2 linked regions of the Duganella zoogloeoides genome follow. The protein of the gene in region 2 binds, or shares a complex with, the protein of the main gene of each other region. Links are inferred from orthologs where the notes say so. Each region holds a gene or a part of one and is shown on either strand. Other genes may lie near its edges. The genes, in order: mnmG and mnmE.

Region 1 (10,509 bases), 350 kb from region 2 along the record:
AGGTTGGCGTGCACCTTCTTGATGGTGTTGACCAGGTCGGACAAGCCTTCGAGCGCGTAGTACTCGCACTGCATCGGGATGATCACGCCGTGCGCGGCGCACAGGCCGTTCAAGGTGAGCATCGACAATGCCGGTGGACAATCGATCAGGATGAAGTCGTAGTCCTGGTCCACTGCCGCCAGCGCGAGCTTGAGGCGCCGCTCGCGGTTATCGAGCGCCACCATCTCCACCTCCGCGCCGGCCAGCTCGCGGTTCGATGGCAGCACATCGAACCTGCCTGCCTCCGAGCGCAGGCGCGCGGCGGCCACGTCGGACTCGCCCAGCATCACCTCGTAGGTGGAGGCGGCCAGGCCGGCCTTGTTGATGCCGGCGCCCATGGTGGCGTTGCCCTGCGGGTCCAGGTCCACCAGCAGCACGCGCTGGTTCAGCTTTGCCAGTCCGGCCGCCAGGTTGACGGTGGTGGTGGTCTTGCCCACCCCGCCCTTCTGATTCGCTACGCAGAAAATTTTTGCCATGTATTTTTTATCGTCTTCCTACGGTATTTTCCAAAAAATTATTTATACGGTTTAAATGATTTATACCGTTTATTTCATATAAACGATTTATACGATTTAAACCATTTATACTGTTTCTGCGTGTTCTGATTTTATGAACACAAGATGGCGCTCCGCCTCCAGCCCCGGCACCTGCAAAGGCTGCAGTTTCTGCACCTTCCATGGCTTCGGCAGCCGCTCGCGTTCCTCCGCTGGCGCTGTGCCTTTCAGGGCGATGAACTGGCCGCCCTGCTCCAGCAAATGGCCGGACCAGTTGACGAAGTCGGACAGGTCGGCAAAGGCGCGCGAGGTGATCACGTCGAACCTGGTTTTGACTTCCAGCTGCTCCACGCGCTTGGTGTACACCGTCACGTTGGTCAATTCCAGCTCCGCTTTGACCTGGTTCAGGAACGCGGTTTTCTTGTGCACGGTGTCGATCATCGACACTTTCATGTCCGGCCGGCTAATCGCCAGCACCATACCGGGCAAGCCACCACCGGCGCCCACGTCGAGCACGTTTTTGGCGTCTTTGAACGCGGCCACGGCAGCGAGCGAATCGAGCAAATGCAGCGTGACCATCTGCAGCGGATCGCGTACCGACGTCAGGTTGTACACCGCATTCCACTTGTTCAACAGGGCCAGGTAGTCGAGCAGTTTTTCGACCTGGGCCTCGCTCAGGTCGAGCTCGAGGCCGGCGATTCCGGTGCGTAAAACGTCAGCAACGACGGCGCGATCGAAGACCTTCATTGCGCCACCTCGTCTTTCTGCTCCTTGTTCAAAAAGCCGCCGAAGCCCACTTTTTTCAGATGGACCAGCAGCAGCGAAATGGCCGCAGGCGTCACACCTGAGATGCGCGAGGCCTGGCCCAGGGTTTCCGGGCGCTGGGCGTGCAGCTTCTGGCGCACTTCCACCGACAGCGCGGTGATGTCGAGGTAATTAAAACCTTCCGGCAGTTTGAGGTTTTCGTAGTGTTCGTGGCGTTCGACTTCCTTGGTCTGGCGGTCGATATAGCCCGAATACTTGAGCTGGATTTCGATCTGTTCGCGCACCGCATCGTCAGTGACCCCAGGGCCGGCCAGGTCGCGGCCGTCGATGCCGGACAAGGTCATCAGCTTGTCGTAGCCCACGCCCGGCCGGCGCAGCAGGTCGGCCAGCGAGTACTCGCGCTCGATGGCCTGGCCAATCACACGCTCCGATTCAGCGGCTTCCAGGATGCGCGGATTGACCCACGTGGAACGCAGGCGTTCCAGTTCGCGGGCCACGGCCTCGCGCTTGCGGTCGAATGCTTCCCACTGGGCGTCGCCCACGCAGCCAAGCTTGCGGCCGATTTCGGTCAGGCGCATGTCGGCATTGTCTTCGCGCAGGCTCAGGCGGTACTCGGCGCGGCTGGTAAACATGCGGTACGGTTCCATCACGCCTTGCGTGACCAGGTCGTCGACCATCACGCCCAGGTAGGCTTCCGAGCGCGCCGGGGTCCAGGCTTCGCGACCCTGGGTTTGCAGCGCGGCGTTGATACCCGCCAGCATGCCCTGCGCTGCCGCTTCTTCGTAACCAGTGGTGCCATTGATCTGGCCGGCGAAATACAGGCCGCCCACCGCCTTGGTTTCCAGCGATGCTTTCAGGCCGCGCGGGTCGAAATAATCGTATTCGATGGCATAGCCGGGACGCAGGATGTGGGCGTTTTCCAGCCCCTTCATTGAGCGCACCAGGGCGATTTGCACGTCGAACGGCAGGCTGGTCGAGATGCCGTTTGGATAGAATTCGTGGGTCGTCAAGCCCTCTGGTTCGAGGAAAATCTGGTGCGATTCTTTCGAAGCAAAGCGGTGGATCTTGTCTTCGATCGACGGGCAGTAGCGCGGACCCACGCCTTCGATCACGCCCGTGTACATCGGGCTGCGATCAAGGCCCGCACGAATGATGTCGTGGGTTTCGTTATTGGTATGGGTTACCCAGCACGGCAGCTGCTGCGGATGCATGGCGGTATTGCCCATCACCGAAAACACCGGCACCGGATCGAGGTCGCCCGGCTGCTCGGTCATTTGCGCGAAGTCGATCGAGCGGCCGTCGAGGCGCGGTGGCGTGCCGGTTTTCAGGCGGCCTTGTGGCAGTTTCAGTTCTTTCAAACGGGCCGACAGCGAGATCGCTGGCGGATCGCCGGCACGACCGGCCGAGTAGTTTTGCAGCCCGACGTGGATCTTCCCGTCGAGGAAAGTACCAGCGGTCAGCACCACGGCTGGCGCCAGGAATTTCAGGCCGATCTGGGTAACGGCGCCCACCACGCGGTCGCCCTCCACCATCAGGTCATCGACGGCCTGCTGAAACAGCCACAGGTTCGGCTGGTTTTCCAGGCGTGCACGGATCGCTGCCTTGTACAAGATGCGATCAGCCTGGGCGCGGGTGGCGCGTACTGCCGGGCCTTTCGAGGAATTCAGGATGCGGAACTGGATGCCCGATTCGTCGGTGGCGATCGCCATCGCGCCACCCATGGCATCGACTTCCTTGACCAGGTGGCCTTTGCCGATACCGCCGATGGAAGGATTGCACGACATCTGGCCCAGTGTCTCGATGTTGTGCGTCAAGAGCAAAGTCTTCTGGCCCATGCGGGCGGAAGCAAGTGCGGCCTCGGTGCCGGCGTGACCACCGCCGACAACGATGACGTCGAATGAAGTTGGAAATAACATGATGGAATTTTTAAAGCGGAGGGAGTAAGGTCAAATTATAGAGTCTTTTTGTAGCTGCGACTTTTTTAGGCAAAAATATTCTGCTTTGGTTCCACGTGAAACATTAAAAAAGGGCGCTCATCTTTCGACAAGCGCCCTGCTCTTTGATGTGGTTTGGTTCCACGTGAAACATCACGCCATCGTTACCACCTCAGGTAAGCGTCGTACCCGGTCTTGGCAATCAACACCGATACCACGATCAAAAACAATTTACGCACAAAGCCACTGCCATGTTTCATCGCCAGGCCGGTACCGATCACCGAGCCGGCAATCTGGCACACGGCCATCATCAGGCCCAACTGCCATAGCAGGTGGCCGCTGTAGCCGAACCATACCAGCGCGGCAAAGTTGCAGGCAACATTGACAATCTTGCTGACCGCCGACGCGCTGAGAAAGTCAAAGCCGAAGATCCGCACGAACAGGAACACCAGGAAGCTGCCAGTGCCGGGGCCGAAGAAGCCGTCATAAAAGCCGATCGCCGAGCCGATGATCAGCGCCAGCGTTTGCTCCTTGCGCCCCGTATGCAGCGGCGCGTGCACCGAACCGAGGTCTTTCTTGGCAAACGTATAGATCGCCACCAGCAGCAGCACCACCGGCAAAGCCGTACGCAGAAAGTCGGGCGATACTTTGGTGACGGTGTACGCACCGAGGAAGGAAAAGATCAGCGCGGCAAACGCCGCTGGCGCGGCGACGGTCCAGGCCACCGCCACCCGGCGCGCATAACTGACCGCCGCCACGCTGGTGCCAAAGATCGACGCCAGCTTATTGGTGCCGATCAAGGTGGCCGGCGCGGTGTTGGGGAACACCGAAAAAATCGCAGGCATCTGGATCAGCCCGCCCCCACCCACCACCGCATCGACCAGTCCCGCGCCAAATGCGGCCACACCCAATATCAAGTAATCCACTGCTACCGCCGTCCGTCAATTTTTCAAGGCTGTATTGTACGGAACAACGGGACTCAGGCCTCATGCCGAGATGGCATTGCAACGGCAAATGATGTTGGACCGCGACAGGTGAGTTGCGCTGCTGCTACCACAAACCGCAGCCCAAAGCGGGTGCAGCCCATGCCGAAACGGCATAGCTCTGCAAATTGCATAAGCAGCAGATTCCAGTGGCGAAGCACCTACGTGACGTATCCCCATCTCGGTTGCTGTGCCGGTACTGTTCAGTACAGCGATGTGGCTGTAGCTGCGAGTGGTGCGGTGCGAGTGGGTGCGGTGCGGTGCGGTGCGGTGCGGTGCGGTGCGAGTGCAAGTGCAAGTGCGAGTGTGGGTGTAAGTGCAAGTGCCGGTGCCGGTGCCGGTGCGGGTTAAGCTAAGTGAAACTTGCTCAGTGCACAGTTGGTAGTGCGGAATACAAACAAGCAGAAGGCGGCAGCGCAGTGCGCTACCGCCTTGTACCAAGCTTATTGCGGCACGTCCACCGTCGTGCCGCTGACAGTGATCGCGTTGGCTGGCGCCGGGGCGGCTGCAATCGGCGGCAGGTTCGCCTCCGTCAACGGCACCGCATTATCCGGCCGAGTGGTCGTGCGCACCACTTGCGATGGCGGCAATGCAGCATTGCTGCGCAGATGCGCCATCATCGCGTCGAGCGCGCGGAACAGGTACACGTTCAGCGGGATCACGTACTGCGGCAGCGCATTGGTCAGCACATCGAAGTGGTTGCCATTGGTGACCTCGATGTAGCGCAGCTTGCTTGAGGAGCCTTCCGCTGCCGCGTTCAGTCCCAGGTACGCACGCGACGTAAAGTTCACCACCATCAGCGTATCGCTGCGGCCATGCACGATGATCGCCGGTTTGCCGTTCAGCTTGCCATTTGCAACCACCTCGGCGGCCCCGTCGCGCACCCGCTTGCTTTGCGCGGCCAGCGTGCCGGTCAGCGCGTTGCCGTTGACGGGATCGATGCCGGTGGCCAGTGCACGCAGGCACAGGAAGCCGTCGAGCGACTGGTCGGCCAGGTTGGTGCTGGGCGAAACACCCGCCGCATACGACCGGGCGCCGCCGACCGAATCCTCGTAGATCGGCGTGCCGATGATGCCGTTCTGGGTGGCAAAGCTGGCAGCCTTTTGCGCGGCGGTGAACGTGGTTGGCAAGCCCGCCGTATCGACCGGGCCGAAGGTAAAGCCGCACACCTTGTCGGTGGGCGCGAAGCGGCCATAGGCAAATGTATAGGTGACGGCCACCAATACATTGATCGGCGAGTAGGTTGCCTGCAAGGGATCGGACTCCGCCAGCCAGCCGTAGGCACGCAGCCGCGCCCTGGCGTCAAGCTGCTGCGCCACCAGGTCGGCGCCGACCAGCAGGCCCTTGGCCACGAGCGCCGTGCAGCGGCCGGACGTCGCTGCCGTGGCGGCAATGCACGGCTGGTACAGCGCTGCATACGTCGAGTAGTCGATCAGCAGCTTGCCCTGCCCCGTCACCGGCGTGCCGTTCTGGCGCACCGAGTAGCTGGTGGTGTCCTTGGGCTGGATCTGCGGTTCACTTACCGCCAGTCCGGTGATCAGGCCCTTGCGGTCCTGCTCGGCAGCCAGCAGCGCGGCAGCGCCGCCGTTGGAAACGCTGGAACCGATGGTGATCGTATTGCGCGGCGTAAAGCGCACGCGGTGACCCTTGCCGTCCCTGCCCGGCTCACCAAACTTTTCGTTGAGCGCGTAGTAAGCGAACTCCACCGATTGCAGCACGTGCGTGCCCCAGTCTTTTTCCGGGTTCTGCTGAGAATGCGCATGCTTGGATGCGATGCGGCCCGGGTAAGCGGCAGCAAACGCGGCACGTTCGGCTTCGGTAATCGCCGGGGAGAAATTGGCGTTGTTGCCTGTTGTCGTACGTGGTGCGCGCACGCCGGTGCGCAGGTTCACGCTGTCGTCCTCGAACGTGTACAGGCCGGTGCCGGTACCCTTGTCGGTATAAGCCACCGCGCACTTGTGCTTGAGGCCCCATTCACCCGCCGTGGCAATCGCCCCGTACACGCCGCGCGAACCGCTCGAGGCGCCGGTGATAATGCACGGGTTGCTGACATCGAAACTGTCCGGTATTTGCACCATGACCGTCACGTTCTGGTTGCCGCTGCCGTCGTCGGCGTAAGCGATGTACTCGGTGCCGGCGATCTTGCCCTCGCCGGTGGTGGGCACGCCGTTGACATCGACATTGGGTCCGTATAGGCGGCCATAGCCGGCAGTGGGATTGACGTCGGCAATCGCCCGGTAGTTGAAATAGATGGCGTTGCGGCGCAGCTCGGCCGGCGTGGGATTGAGTGGATCGGCATAGCCGGGCACCGGTGCGGCGGCAGTCAGTCCGGAGGCGCCGAGGCCGCCGGTCAGCAAATCGTCGGACACGCCATCGTAGGTGACAACGCTGATGTCGCGCAGGTAGCGCGGTGCTTCGTTCGGTTCGCCGTGGTGGCCATGGTGTGAGCCGCAGGCGCTCAATGCCAGGGTGGCAATAGCGGCCGTAACGGCGGAGACAAGTGTCGTGGTTTTCATGCTCATCCTCCAGATTGGTAAATGATGGACGGAAAGAGTCCCTCCAGACTGCTGCCAGAAATTTACCCCGTCCAAATGGAAAACGCCGGGCAGATCGCCCGGCGCATGTGCTACGTCATACTTGGTCCAGAAAACTCTCAGGCCGGCCTGGCCACCGGCTTTTTCCGGCTCCAGGCCAGGAACTCGCCGATGATTCCGCGCCGGAATGCCAGCACGCAAATGATGAAGATCAGTCCCACCACCATGTTGACCGCCTCGCCGATGGTGGTGAACCACTCGATGCCGCTGACCGACGACAGGTAAATGCCCCAGTCGCCCAGTTTATTTTCAAGCATGATGATGATCACCGCGCCGAGGATGGGACCGGCCAGCGTGCCCATGCCGCCAACCAGGGTCATCAGTACCACCAGGCCGGACATGGTCCAGTGGACGTCAGTCAGGGTTTCGAAGCCCTGTACCAGCACCTTGAGGCCGCCGGCCAGGCCGGCCAGCGCGGCCGACAGCACAAACGCCAGCAGCTTGTACTTGTCCACGTCGTAACCGAGCGAAATCGCGCGCGGCTCGTTTTCCTTGATCGCCATCAGCACCTGGCCGAACGGCGAGTGGACCGTGCGCACGATCAGCGCAAACGCGCCAACCGCCAGCGCCAGCACGAAGAAGTACAGCAGCAAGTCGTTGCCGAGGTCGATCATGCCGAGCACGCTGCCACGTGGAACACCCTGCAAACCATCTTCGCCACCGGTAAAACCGCCGGCGCGCAGCGCGATAAAAAACACCATCTGCGCCAGCGCCAAGGTGATCATGGAAAAATAAATCCCCTGGCGGCGGATCGCCAGCCCGCCCATCACCAGGCCCAGGCCGGCGCCACTGAGCAGTCCCATGAACAGGCTCAGCTCGACCGGCCAGCCCCATACCTTGAGGGCGTTGCCCACCACGTAGCCGGCGCCGCCAAAGAAGGCCGCGTGGCCGAACGACAGCAGGCCGGTAAAGCCGATCAGCAAGTTGAAGGCGCAAGCGAACAGTGCAAAGCACAGCAGCTTGGCCAGGAACACGGGGTAGCCGATGAAGGGCGCCGCCAGCGCGACCGCCAGGGCCAGGGAATAACCGAGTGTCTTGTTCATGAAGAGCCTCTTATTTTTCTTTACCAAACAAACCGGCAGGACGCAGCAGCAGCACCACGATCATCACCAGGAATACCACCGTCGAGGAAAACTCCGGGTACAGCACCTTGGTCAGGCCCTCGATCACGCCAAGCCCGAGGCCGGTCAGGATCGAGCCCATGATCGAGCCCATGCCGCCGATCACCACAACAGCGAACACGACGATAATCAGGTTCTGGCCCATCAGCGGCTGGACCTGGATGATCGGCGCCGCCAGCACCCCGGCAAAGCCCGCCAACGCGACGCCGAAGCCGTAGGTGAGCGTGACCATCAACGGCACGTTGACGCCGAACGCTTCCACCAGCTTGGGATTTTCGGTACCGGCGCGCAGGTAAGAGCCCAGCTTGGTTTTTTCAATCACGTACCAGGTGGCCAGGCACACCACCACGGAGGCGACCACCACCCAGGCGCGGTAGTGCGGCATGACCATGAAGCCGAGGTCGGTAGCGCCAGCCAGCGCGTCGGGTGTCTGGAACGGCTGGCCCGACACGCCGTAGAACGAGCGGAACACGCCTTCGACCAGCAAGGTGATGCCAAAGGTGAGCAGCAGCCCGTACAGGTGGTCCAGTTTATACAGCCAGCGCAGCATGGTTTTCTCGACGATTACGCCGAACGCGCCGACGGTCAAAGGCGCAAGCAGCAACATCCACCAGTAGCTGAGGCCGAAATACGTCATGCCCATCCAGGCCACGAACGCGCCCATCATGTACAGGGCGCCATGGGAAAAGTTAATCACGTTGAGCAGGCCAAAAATCACTGCCAGGCCCAGCGACAACATCGCGTAGAACGAACCGTTGACGAGACCCAGCATTAGCTGGCTCAACCACACGGTCAAGGGACGGCCGAATATTTCCATGAGATCACTAACAAAAAAAGTCGCCTGCTCGAGGTGCGCTGTGCCAGGCGGGGGTCGGGAGGGTAAGAACCGGGGCAAGCCGAATGGCCGCCCCGGGCAGGCATCACATCATTTCCACAGGCTGCACTTGGTTTCCGCCTTGGTGGCGTACGCCTGGTCGCCGGGGATGGTGGCCACCACCTTGTAGTAATCCCACGGATATTTCGATTCCGATGGCTTTTTCACTTCCATCAAATACATATCGTGGACCATGCGTCCGTCCGGACGGATCACGCCGTTCCTGGCAAACATGTCGTTGACCTTGTTGGCCTTGAGCCAGGCCATGACCTTGTCGGCATCGTCGGTGCCGGTAGCCTTGACGGCTTTCAGGTACTGGGCGGCAGCGGAATAATCGGCCGCCTGCAGCATCGATGGCTCTTTCTTCATCTTGGCAAAATAGCGCTTGGACCAGGCGCGGGTATCGTCGTTCTGGTCCCAGTACCAGCCGTCGGTCAGGTACATGCCCTGCGTGAGGTTGAGCCCGAGCGAGTGGATATCGTTGATGAAAATGAGCAGCCCCGCCAGTTTCATTTTCTTGGTGATGCCAAACTCGTTGGCGGCCTTGATGGCGTTGATGGCGTCGCCACCGGCATTGGCCAGGCCCAGGATTTGCGCGTCCGACGATTGCGCCTGCAGCAGGAACGACGAAAAATCCGATGCCGACAGCGGGTGCTTGACCGCCCCCAGCACCTTGCCACCGGCCGATTTCACCACGTCCGCCGTGTCTTTTTCCAGCGATTGGCCGAACGCGTAATCGGCGGTGAGGAAATACCAGTTCTTGCCGCCCTGCTTGACGATGGCGCCGCCGGTGCCGCGCGCCAGGGCGATGGTGTCGTAGGCATAGTGCACGGTGTACGGCGTGCACTCCTCGTTGGTAAGCCGGGCCGAACCGGCGCCAATCGATATAAACACTTTTTTCTTTTCCGCAGCGACCTTGGCCATGGCCAGGCTGGCGCCGGAATTGGTGCCGCCGATCAGCATGTCCACGCCCTGCTGGTCGAACCATTCGCGCGCCTTGGACGCGGCAATGTCGGCCTTGTTTTGATGGTCGGCGGAAACGAATTCCACCTTCTTGCCGGCGATGGCGCCACCGGCATCGGCAATGGCCATCTTGATCGCTTCGGCGCCGCCGGCGCCGTCGATATCGGTGTACAGGCCGGACATGTCGGTGATCATGCCGATCTTGATGGTGTCGCCTGAGATTTGCGCCTGCGCGCCATACGACAGGCACAGCGCGCAGGCGCTGACGAGTACTTTGCGTTTCATGGTGTCTCCCGAGGAATATTGGAACGAAAACCGCTACACGCCGAGAAGCTCCGTCAACACTGGCATCTTGGCGCTGAGTTCGGATGCAACAAAGGTCTCGACGATCTGACCGTGTTCCATCACATAGAACCGGTCCGCCAGGGGCGCGGCAAACCGGAAATTCTGTTCCACCATGACGATGGTGTAACCGCTGGCCTTGAGGGTTTTGATCATGCGCGCCAGGCCTTGCACGATCACGGGCGCCAGCCCCTCCGAGATTTCATCGAGCAGCAGCAGCCGCGCGCCGGTGCGCAGGATGCGCGCGACAGCCAGCATTTGCTGCTCGCCACCGGACAGCCGGGTGCCCTGGCTATGCTTGCGCTCCTCGAGGTTGGGGAACATGGCGTAGATATCGGCCAGCGCCATGCCCTGCTTGGCGCCGGCCAGCTGCGGTGGCAGCAGCAGGTTTTCCTCGGTG
Region 2 (10,396 bases):
CCGGCGGGCGCCTGTTCAGCAGCGACGAGCCGGCCGCACAGCGCGTGCGCGCCAAGATCGCCGAAGTGGCCGACGCGCTGCAACAGCCGTTTTCCAGCGTGGTGTTCGCGTGGATCATGCAGCTGCCAAGCCGCCCGATCGGCCTGACCGGATCAAGCCGCATTGCCGCCATCGCCGAAGCGGTGCAGGCCACGCAGTTCAGCCTGTCACGCACGCAGTGGTTCGAGATCCTGCGTGCCGCGCGCGGGCACGAGGTCGCTTGAGTTCAGGGACGCGCCGCAGGTTATCGAGGCCTACAGCACGTCCTCGTCCTGGTAGATGACCGGCGGCGCGATACCGGTCCAGCCGGTGCGCCACGCCAGGTTGAGCGCCAGTGTGCCGACGATGTACACCAGGAAGAACAGCACGAAATAACTGGCCTTCAACCACACCAGCAAGCCCACGTTGATCAGCAACGCCACGACCAGGCCCGCGCTCATTTTCTGCTTCGAGCTCGGAAAGCGCACCGTGGACACCATCAGACTGCCCACCACGAACAGCAACGCCACGATCCCGGCAGCGTGCAGAATGGTTGTCGGCCGCTCGGGCCAGGCCACCACCACGGCCGCCACACAGGCGGCGCCGGCGGTGATCGGCATGCCGACGAAATAGCGCGGATCGGTACGGCCCACGCTGACATTGAAGCGCGCCAGCCGCAAGGCCCCGCACGCGACAAAGAAGAAGCTGGCGATGCCGCCCGCGCGCAGCAGGGTTTCCGAGTCCAGGCCCACGTGCACGAAGCCGTAGCAGTACAGCAACAGCCCCGGCGCGCAGCCGAAGTTCATCACGTCGGCGATCGAGTCGAGTTGCATGCCGAACTCGGACTGGGTATTGGTGGCGCGCGCCACGAAACCGTCGAGCGCGTCGAACACACCGGCCAGCACCAGCAGCACGGCTGCCAGCCAGTAATCGGACGGGTCGCCCACCAGGGCGTTATCGACGGAGATGACGATGCTGCCGAAGCCGCAGGCGATCGACATCAGGGTCACCATGCTGGGCAGGGCAAATTTGGCGCGGCGCATGCGCGCTTGATTGGTAGGTTTCAACTGGCAATCCGAAAATGCCGGCAAGCGGCGGGTCAGGCGCAAGCTTACCATTGTCGCTACCAGGTCCGGCACCCGGCACGCAGCCTGGTGTTTACTGCCCGCGCAAATCGCGTGCTTCGCACAGGAAATCTGGCATAGAATCGGCGGTCAAGGTCCGCATCGAACGGACCTACTTCAGGAGTAGAAGCCATGCGTACCATCCGCCGCCCGTCGTTGTCTGCATCCCCCGCCCTGCTGGCGGCAGCCGTGATTGCCGCCCTGCTGGCCGGCTGCGGTGGTGGTGGCGGTGGCGAGAGCAGCGCCCCCGGCGCGGTCGTGACCGCCCCGCCCGAACAGACCGGCACCCCGACCACGCCCACGATCCCCTCCAACGCCCCTGCGCTCACGGGCAATACCGCTACCGACGGCTTCAACTGGTTCAACTACCGGCGCGCAATGCTGGGACTGTCCGCGCTGACGCGTAATACCACCATCGACACAGCGGCACTCGGACATTCGCAATACCTGCGCCTTAATAACACCATCTCGCACGACCAGGCCACTGGCCAGCCCGGCTTTACCGGCATCAAGCTCACCAACCGCCTGGCGGCGGCCGGCTACACGCTCGGCGGTCGCTGGGCTATTGGCGAAGTCATCTCGGCAGCCAGCAATACCTCGGGCCACTATCACGCGGACGAACTGATTGCGGCCATTTATCACCGCTTTGTGATCTTCGAGCCTGTATTCAAGGAAATCGGTACCGGCGCGGTGACCGCCAACGGTACTTACACGTATTTCACAGCTGACGTGGCCGCTAACAATGGCCTGGGCTCGGGTTTGGGTGCGGGCAAGATCGCCGTCTATCCGGTTGCCGGCCAGACCGCCGTGCCCACCAATTTCTTCAGCGACCGGGAAGAGCCTGATCCCGTGCCCGACCAGAACGAGGTCGGCTATCCGATCAGCGTCCATGCCGACAGTGGACGTTCTGGCGACCTGACCGTGCAGAGCTTTACCGTGGCCCCGCGCGGCGGTGCGGCGCTGACCACCCGCCTGCTCAGCCACGCCAGCGATGCAGCCACCGGTAGCACGGTAGCTGCCATCGTGCCGCTCACTGTGCTACGCGGCAATACGACCTATGATGTCAGCTTCCGGGGCGCGGTACACGGCGTGGCGGTGGCGCAGGACTGGTCTTTTACCACCCGCTGATATGCCAACCACCAACCTTCCCGCAGTCACGGTACTGGAGGTCGAGACCGGCCTGCAGCAACTGATGGGTGACCACGACCTGTACCGGCAAATCCTGCGCCGGTTCCGCCAACGCTACCAGGACAGCGCCGAGCAAGCCCGCACCGAGTTGCTCGGCGGCGACGCCGTCTCGGCCCAGCGCACCGTCCACACCCTCAAGGGCGCGGCCGGCATGATCGGTGCGCAACAACTTTACCTGCTGTCGATGGCGCTTGAACCGCTGTTCGCCGGCCCGCCCACGCAATGCATCGGTCCGCTGGTGCAACTGGAACAGGCGTTGCGCGCGCTGATGGCGGCCATCGATGCGGAACTGGAAGCGGCGCAGACTGGCGCGTCGGTGCCGCCTGCTGCGCCTGCGATGGCGGCGGCGAGCGCTACGACTGCCGGCGGCCCGCCCGAAACCGGCATGCTGGTGCAACACCTGGCGCGGCTGCTGGAGGAAGGCGACGGCGCCGCCATTGACGTACTGGAGCGCTCGGCCAGTGTGCTGGCGGCCGGGCTGGGGGTGGAAGTATTTCAGGAGGTGACGGAAGCGGCGCACCAGTTCGATTTCGAAGGGGCGCTGGCGGTGCTGGAAGGAGCAAAGGGCAAGCTCAGCGCGTAAATTCCTTTTCTTCATCGAAGGCGTCGGCGCATTCCTTGTCGCAGAAGCGGCGCACATTGTCGAGCGGCCGGTCGCAATACCAGCACGCGCCCTTGGGCGGCAAAGCTTGCCGAGTACGCAACGCTGTTTGAGGCGCTGACGCGGTGGCGCTGGCACCCATGCCGTCGTCCGGTACGCTATCTTGTGTCGGTTCCACGATCCCTCCCAATCAGGCAGTGCTCAGGCTAGCAAGATTACTTTAGTGGAATATTTCCACCTATGACAATGCGCAAGGTGATGTAAATTCAGGCAGACTGCGACCGGTAAATCATAGCAGGATAGTGGCGGTGGTCATACAGGCCGCGAGGGCAAAAATTGGCTGCACCGGGTCAAAATTGCCGCCCTCATAGGAAAGAAAAATTTTTTAATGAAAACGTTGGAAATGATAGTTGCCAACGTACTACAACAGGATCATGCCCATGAAGTTACGCCATCTCATCCTCAGCCTGGCCACAGCGCTCTCGGCCTCTGCCGCCATGGCCGCACCGGCCACTTGCCAGGGCACCGCGCCTGCCGGCGAACTGACGGCCACGCGCGTCCAGGCTGCCAACGTGACCGGCGCGGGCCAGGGGCTGTACGAAGGGCCGGTGTGGATTGGCGATGCGCTGTACTTCTCGCACTTCACGTTCGGCCCCGGCTTCCCGTCGCGCATCCTCAAGCTCGACGCCAGCGGCAAGGTCAGCACCGCGATTGCCGACAGCGGCAGCAACGGCCTGGCGGTGGATGGCCAGGGCAATATCGTGGCCGGTACCCACAAGTACAAAAGCGTGTCGCGCTTCACCCTGGACGGCAAGCGCAGCGACGTGGCCGGCAAATACCAGGGCCAGGTTTTCAATTCCCCCAACGACCTGGCGATCGCCGCCGACGGCACCATCTACTTCAGCGACCCCGCCTTTCAGCGCGACGCCGCGCCGGGCGGCCAGGATAAAACCCGCGTCTATCGCGTGGCGCCCGATGGCGCGGTGACGGTGGTGGAAGATGGCCTGGTCAATCCGAATGGCGTGTCGCTGTCGCCCGCCGGCGATGTGCTGTACGTGAACGGCATGACTGGCAAACAGGGCGTGCTGCGCGCGTACCCGATCGTCAACGGCAAGCCGCAACAGGGACGCGACCTGGTGAAAGGACTGGGCATCCCTGATGGCATGGCCGTGGACTGCCAGGGCAATCTCTACGTGACGGAACACGCCGATCAACGCTTGCGCGTGTTCACCCCGGCCGGCAAGCAACTCGCCACCATCCACGTCGATGCGAACGTGACCAACGCGGCATTTGGCGGGCCTGACGGCAAAACCCTGTTCATTACCGGCGCGGGCGCAGTGTGGCAAGTGCGGCTGGGGATCAACGGCGCCCCGTATTGAGCGACGCCGGTCCGGCGCTATAATCGAGCGACACGACGTGTTCGCAAGACTGGACCGCCCCTTGCCGTGAACAGCGTTCGCATCCACGTCGAAGATTGGCATGACCAGCAGAGGTAAGCGGATATCTTTCCGCTCAGTCGCCCCCATCCTTTACATGTCAGCTGACCGTCGTTGACAAGCTTTTTACACCTGAAATTCCTCTCCTCCCCCGCGCAAGCCCCTGTTTTGCGGTGGCATGGTGTTTGCAATAGTGGTCCATGCGCGGCGCCTCCGATGGGGCGCCTGCGATCACCAAGTCAAACCAAGCACAGCAAGATATCCATGTCGCGCAGCGAATAATTCAATGCGCACACCGGGGCAGCGCCGACCGGCTGCATCATTCTCGAGGAGTTCAGCATGTCCAGCACCAGCAAAAACGCAAACAATCTCCATCATGTGCAAAACCAGTGGGGCGGTTCTTCGGCACCGTGGAATGAGGGAGGCATGTGGATCATCGGTGGCCGCGCTGGCCAAAACGTCGTGGCGCTCAATATCGAATCGGGCGACGGCGGCACGACCTTCACCGGTCAAATGAAATACGCCGGCGAAGGCCCGATCGGCTTCCGCGCGACGTTGACGCAATCGAACACGTACACGGTCGAAAACCAGTGGGGCGGCGATACGGCGCCATGGCATCCAGGCGGCAGCTGGGTCCTCGGATGCCGTGCCGGCCAAAACGTGGTGGCAGTCAACGTCGAATCCGGTGATGGCGGCGCCACCTTCACTGGTACCATGACCTACAAGGGCGAAGGTCCGATCGGCTTCAAGAGCGAACTCAGCGACGGTGCCGTGTACTCCGCCGAAAACCAGTGGGGTGGCGCTGCCGCGCCGTGGCACCAAGGTGGCGTGTGGGTGCTCGGTTGCCGTGACCAGGCCGTCGTTGCAGTCGAAATCAGCTCGCCCGACAACGGCAAGACCTACACCGGCACCATGACCTACGCGGGCGAAGGCCCGATCGGCGTGCAGGCCACCGAAGTGGCAGGCAATAACTACACGGTGGAAAACCAGTGGGGCGGCAACACCGCGCCTTGGCATCCGGGCGGTGTGTGGCTGATTGGTTGCCGTGCCGGCCAGCAGGCCGTGGCAGTCAACATCACCTCAGCCGACGGCGGCAACACCTTCAGTGGCAGCATCACCTACAACGGCGAAGGCCCGATCGGCTTCCGCGCGACCGGCTTGCCTGCGTAACACAGAAAAGTGCGAAGCTGGCCGCTGACCGGCCAGGTAAAACGCCAGCTCGAGCGCTGGCGTTTTCTTTGCGAAAGCGCTATTTGCCGATACAGAACCGCCCAAAAATCACCCCCAGCAAATCATCGGACGAGAACTCGCCGGTGATGCTCGACAGTTGCACCTGCGCCAGGCGCAGTTCTTCGGCAAACAGGTCGAGCGACTGGTCGTTCTGGGCCGCGTGTTCGCCAGCGCGGGCCAGGTGGGCGCCGGCGTTTTTCAGCGCGATCAGGTGGCGTTCGCGCGCCAGGTACAGCGACTCGCCGGTCTGCTGCCAGCCGGCGATGCGCAGCAACTCCGCGCGCAGCAGGTCGATGCCGGTTTTTTCGTTGGCCGACAGGTACACGTGGGTGGCGTCCGGCATCACGTCCGCGCCCGGCTTGTGGCCCGATAAATCGATCTTGTTCCAGATGCGCAGCACCGGCACGCCGTCCGGGAAGGCGGCGACGATGTCTTCGTCGGCGCGGGTGGGGCCGTGCGCGGCGTCGAGCAGATGCAGGATCACGTCCGCCTTGCCCACTTCGCCCCAGGTGCGCTCGATGCCGATGCGCTCGACCACGTCCACTGCCTCGTCATCGTTGCGGATGCCGGCGGTGTCGATGATGTTGAGCGGGATGCCTTCAATCTGGATGGTTTCGGTCACCTTGTCGCGCGTGGTGCCGGCAATCGGGGTGACGATGGCGACCTCGTTGCCGGCCAGCGCGTTCAACAGCGACGATTTACCGACGTTGGGCTGGCCAACCAGCACCACGTTCAAGCCCTCGCGCAGCAGCGCACCTTGGGCGGCCTGGCGGAACACGGTTTCCAGGGCGGTGACAATGCCGGCCAACTGGCCGCGCGCGTCCGATTTTTCGAGAAAATCGATTTCTTCCTCGGGGAAGTCCAGCGTCGCTTCCACCAGCATGCGCAGGTTGGTGACGCCGCCGACCAGGTCGTTGACGGTGCGCGAGAACGCGCCCGACAGCGACTGCGACGCCGACTTGGCGGCCGCTTCCGTGGAAGCGTCGATCAGGTCGGCCACGGCCTCGGCCTGCGCCAGGTCGAGCTTGTCGTTGAGGTAGGCGCGGCGCGTGAATTCGCCGGGCTCGGCCAGGCGCAGGCCCAGTTCGGCGCCCGCCTCGAGCACGCGCGCGAGCAGTATCTGCAGCACGATGGGGCCGCCGTGGCCTTGCAGCTCCAGCACGTCTTCCCCCGTGTACGAGTGCGGGCCACGGAACCAGATGGCGATGCCCTGGTCGATGATGGCGCCGTCAGCCTGCCTAAACGGGATGTAGGTGGCGTGGCGCGGTTGCAAGGTGGTGGCGCCGAACAGCGCAGCGATCAGCGGTTGCAGGTTCTTGCCGGAGGCGCGCACCACGCCGATGCCGCCGCGTCCCGGTGCGGTGGCGATGGCGGCGATGGGGGAAGAGTCGAGGTTCATGGTCTCAATTGTAGAGGATTAAAAAAAACCCGCGATCAACGCGGGTTTTTCCAGGTGACGGAAGTTAAGCCTTGGCAGGTTCCGGCACCGAGTATTTCTTGGTGATCACCCACTGCTGGGCAATCGACAGCACGTTGTTGACCACCCAGTACAGCACCAGGCCGGATGGGAACACGAAGAACATCACCGAGAACACCAGCGGCATGAACAGCATGATCTTCGCTTGCATCGGATCGGCAGGCGCCGGGTTCAGCTTGGTGGTGATGAACATCGAAATCGCGTACAGCACCGGCAGGATGCCGAACGGATCATGTTGCGACAGGTCGGTGATCCAGCCGATCCACGGCGCGCCGCGCACTTCCACGGCCGCTTGCAGCACGTAGTACAGCGAGATAAACACCGGCATCTGGATCAGGATCGGCAGGCAGCCGCCCAGCGGGTTGATCTTCTCGGTCTTGTACAGCTCCATGGTGGCCTGGTTCATCTTGGCCGGGTCGCCCTTGTAGCGCTCGCGGATGGCCTGGATCTTCGGCGTGACCAGCTTGATCTTGGCCATGCTCTTGTAACCGGCCGCCGACAGCGGGAAGAACAGCAGCTTGATCAGGATGGTAAAGGCGATGATGGTCCAGCCCCAGTTACCGAGCACGGCGTGGATGTGTTCCATGACCCAGAACATCGGCTTGGCGATGATGGCCAGCCAGCCATAGTCCTTGACCAGTTCCAGGCCAGGCGAGACCGGCTCGAGTAGCTTGGAGATCTGCGGACCCGAGTACAGGCGCGCGTTGTTGCTGACGGTGGCGCCTGGCGCCAGCGTGCCGAGCGGCTGCTTGACGCCGATGCCGTACAGGTTGGTGCTGATCTTCTCGGTGGCGATCTCGTGCATCTGCTTGTCTTGCGGGATGAACGCCGAGACGAAGAAGTGCTGCGAAATGGCGATCCAGCCGTTGTCGGCGTGGGTCACGTGGTCTTGCACCATCGGCTTGCCGGTCTTCTCGGCTTCCTTGGCTTCTTTTTCCAGCGTGTCGAACTTCAGTTTTTCGTACTTGTTCTCGGCCGTGTACATGGTCGGACCGGTGTAGCTGCTGCTGAAGAACGAATCGGTGGCCGGCTTGTTGCCGTCGTGGACCAGGCGCATGTACAGGGTCGGATTGACAGGAGCGGTACCGGTGTTGGTGACGTCGTGTCGCACGTCAACGACGTAATCGCCGCGCTTGAAGGTAAAGGTCTTGGTCAGCTTGACGCCGCCCGACTCCGATTCCAGCACCAGTTGCACCTGGTTGCCGTCGTTGAGCATGCGCGCGCCAGGCTTGGCAACGAACGGGCTGGTGTGGTTAGGCGCGCCAGGGGCGTTGATCAGTCCGGTCTGGCCCAGGTAGGTCTTGTTGGTGCTCGAATCGATGTCGAACAGCACCACGTTCTTGCCGTTGTCGCCAGGTTGGCACCATTTGAACCAGCCGAAGCAGCCGTTGAACCAGCCTGGATGGCTGTTCTCTTTGTAGTTCAGCAGTTCCAGGCGACGGATCACGCCGCCCTGGGTGTCGATGTCGGCACGGACCACGTCGGTGGTGATGGTGATGAGCTCGCTCTTGAAGGGCGCAGCGGCGCCGTCGACTGCGGCAGCGCCAGGCACGGCGCCAGCGGTGGCGGCAGCATTGGCAGCGGCGGCGGCAGACTCGGATTTCTTGGCGTCGGCAACCGGCGCGGTCTTGGCCGGCGGTTGCGGTGCGAACATGGACGGCTGGCCGGTCGACACCATCCAGTTGTTCCACAGAACGACCAGAGACACGGCGAAGACGATCCACAAAATGGTACGTTTATTGATATCCATTAGGTACTTATCAGGAGTGGTTGCAACCGCAAGCGGTCGATGAAGAAGATGTCGGGTCGGCCGGCGGCACCGGGTCGAAGCCGCCCTCGTTCCAGGGGTGACAGCGGCATACCCGTTTGGCAGCGAGCAGGCTGCCACGGGCGGCGCCGTGAATCTGCAGCGCTTCCAACGCGTAATTCGAGCAACTCGGGTAGAAGCGGCAACGCGGCCCCAGCAGTGGACTGATGGCCAACTGGTAAGCGCGCAGCAGGAAATGAAGCAGACGGGTCATGGTGGGCTAAGCTGGGGGCGGCGTTGCCGAAGGCAAGGCCTGCGCTGCACCGGGCGACGCCGGTGTCGCGGAAGCAGCCACTGCCGGCGGCCGGCCGATCCGGGCTTGCGCCGCGAACAGCCGCGTCAACTCCACGCGCAGCTCGGCCTTGAGCTTGGCCGTGGTGGCCGGCCCATCCTTGCTATTGACCGGACGCGACAGGCGCACCACGCAATCGATGGCGGGCAAACCGGTAGTACGGAACAGCTCGCGTGTGATGCGCTTGATGGTATTGCGGGTGGCAGCGCGCGGCGCGAAGCGCTTGGCCGCCACGACGCCCAGCCGCGCATGCGGCAGGTTGTTCGGACAGGTGTAGAGCACGAAGTGCGCGCTTTTTTGAGTAGGGCGCAAACGAAAAACGGATGAAAATTCATCCGTTTTAACGATACGCCGAACGCGCGCGAAGTCGTGTGAACCTTCGCCTGTCGAGCCGCTTGAAATACAGCTTTCCACGCGATCAGCTAACAAGCAGCTGGCTTATACAGCCAGACGCTTGCGGCCTTTGGCGCGACGCGCGTTCAGCACTTGGCGGCCGCCACGGGTAGCCATGCGTGCGCGGAAGCCGTGGGTGCGCTTACGGCGCACAACGGATGGTTGGTAAGTACGTTTCATGTTGGTCTCGCTTAAAGCAGAAAAAAATGCAAAATCGGGTATGACAGCCCGTCAGTTTTTGGTGCCAATGACACTTCGCGCACCCATGCCAACGCTACGGCACAAGCTGGGTCCATCTCATCGCCCGCAATAATCCACGCTTACTCCATATTGACGTTCAAGTGAATAAACACGGAATACGGGCGGGGAACCCTGAATTATCAGCATTTTGATCCCCCTTGTCAACAACTGACGGCGGACTTTGGCCGCGCCGACCATGCCGGAAACGCGAAAAAACGCGTCGCGCCTGTGGATAACTTGTGCGGACGAGAGTAGAATAGCGCGTTACGTGTGAAAAACTTCGAAGTTGCCCACACCTTTATCCGCAGAATACGCAGTAAGAAATCACCGTTGTTTTTGTTACGACGCTCTTACTGCACACACGCTGCATACAGTAAGAAACGACAGTCGATTTCATGGAAAATTTCTGGCAGACCTGCTCCGCCCAGCTAGAGCTGGAGCTGACGCCGCAACAATTCAGTGCCTGGATCAAGCCGCTCATCCCCATCGATTACGAGGCGGGAAAGTTGCGCGTGGCCGCGCCCAACCGGTTCAAGCTCGACTGGGTGAAAACCCAGTTCGCCAGCCGCATCACCGCGCTGGCCTGCCAG

The links.
Region 1: the proteins of mnmE (region 2) and mnmG are in contact, whole or in part, in a solved structure (PDB 9HIP), measured with the Escherichia coli proteins. The link is inferred for Duganella zoogloeoides from one-to-one orthologs.

What each region holds. Positions count from the first base shown.
Region 1 is NZ_CP140152.1:5,947,000-5,957,508, forward strand. The notes cover bases 746-3,692. They hold mnmG (tRNA uridine-5-carboxymethylaminomethyl(34) synthesis enzyme MnmG), read right to left. Parts: upstream 3,215-3,692; coding sequence 1,277-3,214; downstream 746-1,276. Other genes in these bases: rsmG (16S rRNA (guanine(527)-N(7))-methyltransferase RsmG), read right to left, coding at 746-1,280; SR858_RS26170 (sulfite exporter TauE/SafE family protein), read right to left, coding at 3,397-3,692. Outside these bases: SR858_RS26155 (ParA family protein), read right to left, coding at 1-515; more of rsmG, read right to left, coding at 621-745; more of SR858_RS26170, read right to left, coding at 3,693-4,158; SR858_RS26175 (D-(-)-3-hydroxybutyrate oligomer hydrolase), read right to left, coding at 4,659-6,731; SR858_RS26180 (branched-chain amino acid ABC transporter permease), read right to left, coding at 6,869-7,852; SR858_RS26185 (branched-chain amino acid ABC transporter permease), read right to left, coding at 7,863-8,747; SR858_RS26190 (ABC transporter substrate-binding protein), read right to left, coding at 8,856-10,052; SR858_RS26195 (ABC transporter ATP-binding protein), read right to left, coding at 10,086-10,509. UniProt on the Escherichia coli protein: NAD-binding protein involved in the addition of a carboxymethylaminomethyl (cmnm) group at the wobble position (U34) of certain tRNAs, forming tRNA-cmnm(5)s(2)U34.
Region 2 is NZ_CP140152.1:6,290,522-6,300,917, reverse strand. The notes cover bases 4,807-7,640. They hold mnmE (tRNA uridine-5-carboxymethylaminomethyl(34) synthesis GTPase MnmE), read right to left. Parts: upstream 6,997-7,640; coding sequence 5,617-6,996; downstream 4,807-5,616. Other genes in these bases: yidC (membrane protein insertase YidC), read right to left, coding at 7,061-7,640; SR858_RS27570 (lectin OAA family protein), read left to right, coding at 4,807-5,537. Also shown: SR858_RS27600 (aldo/keto reductase), read left to right, coding at 1-263; pssA (CDP-diacylglycerol--serine O-phosphatidyltransferase), read right to left, coding at 294-1,061; SR858_RS27590 (CAP domain-containing protein), read left to right, coding at 1,275-2,270; SR858_RS27585 (Hpt domain-containing protein), read left to right, coding at 2,272-2,913; SR858_RS27580 (hypothetical protein), read right to left, coding at 2,903-3,109; SR858_RS27575 (SMP-30/gluconolactonase/LRE family protein), read left to right, coding at 3,372-4,310; more of SR858_RS27570, read left to right, coding at 4,707-4,806; more of yidC, read right to left, coding at 7,641-8,824; membrane protein insertion efficiency factor YidD, read right to left, coding at 8,835-9,095; rnpA (ribonuclease P protein component), read right to left, coding at 9,102-9,575; rpmH (50S ribosomal protein L34), read right to left, coding at 9,612-9,746; chromosomal replication initiator protein DnaA, read left to right, coding at 10,202-10,396. UniProt on the Escherichia coli protein: Exhibits a very high intrinsic GTPase hydrolysis rate. Involved in the addition of a carboxymethylaminomethyl (cmnm) group at the wobble position (U34) of certain tRNAs, forming tRNA-cmnm(5)s(2)U34.